Cupriavidus necator N-1: one gene and its partner. The protein of the gene in region 2 interacts with the protein of the main gene of each other region in a pairwise test. Links are inferred from orthologs where the notes say so. Each region holds a gene or a part of one and is shown on either strand. Other genes may lie near its edges.

Evidence for each region.
Region 1: the proteins of nusG (region 2) and rho interact in binary tests that used the Escherichia coli proteins (3 or more experiments, as listed by UniProt). The link is inferred for Cupriavidus necator N-1 from one-to-one orthologs.

What each region holds. Positions count from the first base shown.
Region 1 is NC_015726.1:2,392,124-2,395,239, reverse strand. The notes cover bases 18-2,838. They hold rho (transcription termination factor Rho), read right to left. Parts: upstream 2,149-2,838; coding sequence 886-2,148; downstream 18-885. Other genes in these bases: trxA (thioredoxin TrxA), read right to left, coding at 2,328-2,654; CNE_RS11230 (M90 family metallopeptidase), read right to left, coding at 18-773. Also shown: more of CNE_RS11230, read right to left, coding at 1-17; CNE_RS11215 (hypothetical protein), read left to right, coding at 3,097-3,116. UniProt on the Escherichia coli protein: Facilitates transcription termination by a mechanism that involves Rho binding to the nascent RNA, activation of Rho's RNA-dependent ATPase activity, and release of the mRNA from the DNA template.
Region 2 is NC_015726.1:3,590,691-3,593,796, forward strand. The notes cover bases 287-3,097. They hold nusG (transcription termination/antitermination protein NusG), read right to left. Parts: upstream 2,078-3,097; coding sequence 1,496-2,077; downstream 287-1,495. Other genes in these bases: rplA (50S ribosomal protein L1), read right to left, coding at 287-904; rplK (50S ribosomal protein L11), read right to left, coding at 905-1,336; secE (preprotein translocase subunit SecE), read right to left, coding at 2,088-2,468; tuf (elongation factor Tu), read right to left, coding at 2,688-3,097. In the rest of the region: more of rplA, read right to left, coding at 209-286; more of tuf, read right to left, coding at 3,098-3,106. UniProt on the Escherichia coli protein: Part of the processive rRNA transcription and antitermination complex (rrnTAC). The complex forms an RNA-chaperone ring around the RNA exit tunnel of RNA polymerase (RNAP).

The DNA.
Region 1 (3,116 bases), 1.2 Mb from region 2 along the record:
GGCTCGACAAAAAAAGCCTCTGACGTCACAGCAAAGAACTCGCTCGGCGCCTCGGTCCCATACGGGTCGATGATGCGCAGCGCCGGTGGCAGCCGCTCCGGATGCTCCCAGTCGGCCTCGTCGCGCGCGTCCCAGGCCTCGGCAAAACGGTCGTACTCGGTCAGGAAGGTCTCGGCCCAGGCTTCCGCGTCGATGCCCGGGTGCAGCACGCGCGAGAAGGGCGGCACGCCATCGGGCTCGCCGTCGAGCATGTCCAGCTTGTGGGCGAATTCGTGGATGACCACGTTGTAGGTATCGGCCGGCAGTTCGTGGTCGCTGTCGATGCCGGCCCCGGGGGTGTGCACGTCGGGCCATGACAGGATCACCGGCCCGTGCTCCCAGGCCTCGCCGGTGGCTTCCTCGACCACGCCGTGCACCAGGCCGATCTCGTCCTGCACGGTCCGGCGGATGATGAACTCGCCCGGGTAGAGCACGATGCCGTGCCAGCCCCGGTACCAGGGCAGCCCCAGCTTCAGGATCGGCACGCAGGCCTGCACGGCAACACTGACCACCATGTCGTCGGCCAGCGGCAGGTCGTGCGCGGTGGAGTATTCCTTGTCGGCGATGAACAGCGTGGCCAGCTCGCGCAGCGCCGCCAGGTCTTTGCTGCCGTAGCGCTGCACGAACGGCAGCGTGGCGACCGTGCGCGTCCACAGCGCGTCGGGGATGGCGTAGTGCTCCAGCTTGCGGGCCAGCGAGCGGGTGCGCAGGAATGAGGTCAGTTTGCCGAGCATGGGCGTAGCGCCGTGCGCTGTGAAATGGTCCGGCAACAAAAGGTCGGGCAACAAAAAAGGCGTGCCGGGGCACGCCTTCCTGTCCGCCTTGCGGCGATGCTGCAGCGAGGGCTCAGCCGCCTCTGCGCATCATATCGAAAAACTCGGCGTTGTTCTTGGTGGCCTTCATCTTGTCCATGATGAATTCCATCGCCTGCACTTCATCCATGTCGGAGATGAACTTGCGCAGGATCCAGATCTTCTGCAGGATTTCCGGCTTGATCAGCAGCTCTTCGCGGCGCGTGCCCGACTTGTTCAGGTTGATCGACGGGTAGACGCGCTTCTCGGCCAGGCGGCGTTCCAGGTGCACTTCCATGTTGCCGGTGCCCTTGAACTCTTCATAGATCACGTCGTCCATGCGGCTGCCGGTTTCGATCAGCGCGGTGGCGATGATGGTCAGCGAACCGCCTTCTTCCAGGTTGCGCGCGGCACCGAAGAAGCGCTTCGGGCGCTGCAGCGCGTTGGCGTCCACACCACCGGTCAGCACCTTGCCCGAGGCCGGCACCACGGTGTTGTAGGCACGCGCCAGGCGGGTGATGGAGTCCAGCAGGATCACCACGTCGCGCTTCAGTTCAACCAGGCGCTTAGCCTTCTCGATCACCATTTCGGCAACCTGGACGTGGCGGATGGCCGGTTCGTCGAAGGTCGACGCAACCACTTCGCCGCGCACCGAGCGCATCATCTCGGTCACTTCTTCCGGGCGCTCGTCGATCAGCAGCACGAACAGGTCGGCTTCCGGATGATTGTTGGCAATCGCGTGGGCGATGTGCTGCAGCATCACGGTCTTGCCGGACTTGGGCGATGCCACCAGCAGCGCGCGCTGGCCGCGGCCGATCGGCGCGATCATGTCGATGATGCGGCCGGTGATGTTTTCTTCAGCCTTGATATCGCGTTCGAGCGTGAGCGGCCGGTTCGGGTGCAGCGGCGTCAGGTTCTCGAACATGATGCGGTTCTTGACCGCTTCGGGCGGCTGCCCGTTGACCTTGTCCACCTTGACCAGTGCAAAGTAGCGTTCGCCGTCCTTGGGCGTACGCACTTCACCCTCGATCGAATCGCCGGTGTGCAGGTTGAAACGGCGGATCTGGGACGGGCTGATGTAGATGTCATCCGTGCTGGCCAGATACGAGGTTTCGGGGGAGCGCAGGAAGCCGAAGCCGTCGGGCAGCACCTCGAGCGTGCCGTCTCCAAAGATGGTTTCGCCCATCTTGGCGCGCTTCTTCAGGATCGCAAACATCAGTTCCTGTTTGCGCATCCGTTGTGCATTGTCGATCTCGAGCGTAGCCGCCATTTCGAGAAGCGCAGACACGTGAAGCGATTTGAGTTCTGTCAGGTGCATAGACGAGGGGTACAGATGGGCCCGGACGGGCGAGACCTAAAGGGAAGGGGGGAAATGAGCGAACGCTCGGGGAGTTGTTGGTGGCATCTTAGCACAATCCGACCGGCGCGCCAGGATGTGGCGCACGCACGTCGGATCGTGGCAAAACCGGGACCGTGGGTCAGGTCCCGGTGCGCAGCTTACAGGTTGCCGTCGAGGAAGGCGGTCAGTTGCGACTTGGACAGCGCGCCGACCTTCTGGGCCGCGACCGCGCCGTTCTTGAACAGGATCAGCGTCGGGATGCCGCGGATGCCGAACTTGGCCGGCACCTGCTGGTTTTCATCGACATTGATCTTGGCGATCTGCAGCTTGTCGCCGTAGTCCTTGGCGACTTCGTCCAGGATCGGCGCGATCATCTTGCAGGGGCCGCACCATTCCGCCCAGAAATCGAGCAGGACGGGTTTGTCGGACTGGAGGACGTCAGCGTCGAAGGAGGCGTCGCTCACATACTTGATTTGTTCGCTCATGGCGGAAAACCTCTGGTTTCGCTCTGTTTATGTTGAAGGCTGGAGACTTCGGAGGGCCGAACCGTTACCTTACACGAGATTGCGCGGACCCGTCGGGCCGCCTCCGCAGCCGCAAACAGGCTGTGGGGGCCGCTGCCGCGCCCGGTGCTGCCGATATGTTACCAGTTTGCCGATTTTCAAGACCGGCCTGGCAACCCTCGAAAGGGCGCCGGCACGGAAATGATTCTGCTGCAATCGGGGGATTCATTGAAATGCTTATTTTCTATGGCGCCGAGAGATTCGGGCAATCGCTCGCGGCACACGAAGGGGTGTGTCATAGAATGCACTTATGCGTGCGTCGCGGGTGCCGGATGCGAGTGGCGTGCGCGTAGAATAGAAAGCGGTTCGCGGGCGGCGCCAGCGGGCCAATCTTGCATCCTGCGCCACTGACTAGGTCATCGACATGAACACCGATCCCCGCAA
Region 2 (3,106 bases):
CGGTCATGTGGACACCAGCGGTCTTTGATAACCAGCGGCGACTGCCTGAACACCATGTGTCCGGCTGCCGCCACTGCCCAAAGCCTTGCTCCCTATCCTTGTCCCGCCGCTTGACAGAACCAGGTCCGGAGCCGATCCCCGCTTACGCCAGGATCTTCAATTCGCGGCCGACCGGTGTTATCGGGTCCGGTCAGCCCATGCCGTCAGCTCAGGCCGACAGCGAAGCTTGTTCCACGCGCACGCCAACGCCCATGGTGGACGAGACGGCGATCTTGCGCAGGTACACGCCCTTGCTCGTAGCCGGCTTGGACTTCACCAGGGCTTCCAGCAGTGCGGACAGGTTGCTCTTCAGCGCTGCGTCTTCGAACGAGCGGCGGCCGATGGTGGCGTGGATGATACCGGCCTTGTCGACACGGAACTGCACCTGACCAGCCTTGGCGTTCTTCACGGCCTGGGCCACGTCGGGCGTCACGGTACCGACCTTCGGGTTCGGCATCAGGCCGCGCGGGCCCAGGATCTGGCCCAGCGTACCGACGATACGCATCGTGTCCGGCGAAGCGATCACGACGTCGAAGTTCAGGTTGCCGGCCTTGACTTGCTCAGCCAGGTCTTCCATGCCGACGATGTCAGCACCGGCGGCCTTGGCGGCTTCGGCCTTTTCGCCCTGGGCGAACACAGCCACGCGAACCGACTTGCCGGTACCTGCGGGCAGCACCACCGAACCACGAACCACCTGGTCCGACTTCTTGGCGTCAATGCCCAGTTGCACGGCCACGTCGATCGACTCGTCGAACTTCGCCGAAGCGCAGCCCTTCACCAGGCCCAGGGCCTCGTCGATCGGGTAGAACTTGGTACGCTCGATCTTCGCCTTGTTGGCGGCGACGCGCTTGGAAACCTTAGCCATTTACAGACCCTCCACGGTGATGCCCATCGAACGAGCCGAACCGGCGATGGTACGCACGGCGGCGTCCAGGTCGGCGGCGGTCAGGTCAGCGTTCTTGGCCTTGGCGATTTCTTCAGCCTGGGCGCGGGTGATCTTGCCAACCTTGTCGGTATGGGGCTTCGGCGAACCCTTGGCGATGCCAGCTGCCTTCTTGATCAGCACGGTCGCCGGGGGCGACTTCATCACGAAGGTGAAGCTCTTGTCGGCGAAGGCGGTAATCACCACCGGCACCGGCAGACCGGGTTCCATACCCTGGGTCTGGGCGTTGAACGCCTTGCAGAACTCCATGATATTCAGACCACGCTGACCCAGTGCGGGACCAACGGGCGGGGAGGGATTTGCCTTACCAGCCGGAATCTGCAGCTTGATAAAGCCAATGATCTTCTTGGCCATCTCTACTCCAATCCGGATCGCCCTTTCGGGATGCGATCCTGTTGAGTCGTAACGCGCTGTCGCCGCACCTTCGGCACGGCCTCACGCTCCTCTTGGCGCCGCCACCGGGGCGTCGCCGTTGCCAGTTGCCGCCCTTTCAGGCCGCAGCCGGCAAATTCCTTAAACCTTCTCGACCTGGCCGAACTCGAGCTCGACCGGCGTGGCACGCCCGAAGATCGTGACCGAGACGCGCAGGCGCGATTTCTCGTAGTTCACTTCTTCCACGTTGCCGTTGAAGTCGGTGAACGGGCCGTCCTTGACGCGCACCATTTCGCCCACTTCGAACAGCGTCTTGGGACGCGGCTTCTCGACCCCTTCCTGCATCTGGGTCATGATCTTGTCGACTTCGCGCTGCGAAATCGGGCTCGGGCGGTTGCGGGCGCCGCCCACGAAACCGGTGACCTTGCTGGTGTTCTTCACCAGGTGCCAGGTCTCGTCGGTCATTTCCATTTCCACCAGCACATAGCCCGGGAAGAAACGACGCTCCGTGACCGACTTGTGGCCGCCCTTGATTTCCACGACTTCTTCGGACGGCACCAGGATGCGGCCAAACTTGTCCTGCATCTCGGCGCGTTCGATGCGCTCCTGCAGCGCGCGCTGCACGCTCTTCTCCATGCCGGAGTAGGCATGCACGACATACCAGCGCTTCTTCGACGAAGGCGATTCCGGCGCGGTGGTTTCCTGCTGAGCGTTATCCGTCATGTGCTACCTCTTATTTCCAGCCCAGCACGAGCGAGAAGACGACCCACTCGATGAGCTTGTCAGCCGACCACAGGAACAGCGCCATGACGACGACAAAGACGAAGACCAGCCCCGTCATTTGCCCGGCTTCCTTGCGCGTCGGCCAGACGACCTTGCGAACTTCCCGATACGACTCCTTGGCGAACCCGATAAAGTCCTTGCCTGGTACGGACACCAGTGCAACCACGATACCCAGTGCAATACCACCGAACAGTGCGGCGCCACGTACATAAGACGGTTGCTGTGCCAGTGCATAGAAACCGATGACGCCCGCAACCACCAGCAGCACCGCCACGCCAAGCATCCACTTGCCGCTGCTGGCGTTCACGGTTTCAACATTGGGATTGGCCATGTTTCGCAAACGAGACTAAGCCGCGTCACGATTGCTCTTCGCGACGCGGCTGATTGATTTGGCAGGGGCAGAGGGAATCGAACCCCCAACCTTCGGTTTTGGAGACCGACGCTCTGCCAGTTGAGCTATACCCCTAAAACAACTGTGGGGCCGGCGCTGGCGCCAACCCCTTCTGGCAACGAACGCGGCCGGTTGGTGCCGCGTTCGCTATCAAACAACTTAGTCGAGGATCTTTGCCACGACGCCGGCGCCGACGGTACGGCCGCCTTCACGGATAGCGAAGCGCAGGCCTTCTTCCATGGCGATCGGGGCGATCAGCTTGACGGTGATCGACACGTTGTCACCCGGCATGACCATTTCCTTGTCCTTCGGCAGCTCGATCGAGCCGGTCACGTCGGTGGTACGGAAGTAGAACTGCGGGCGGTAGTTGTTGAAGAACGGGGTGTGACGGCCGCCTTCGTCCTTCGACAGGATGTACACCTCGCCGGTGAAGTGGGTGTGCGGCTTGATCGAACCCGGCTTGCACAGCACCTGGCCGCGCTCGACGTCTTCACGCTTGGTGCCGCGCAGCAGCAGGCCAACGTTGTCGCCGGCTTGACCCTGGTCCAGCAGCTTGCGGAACATTTCCACGCCGGTGC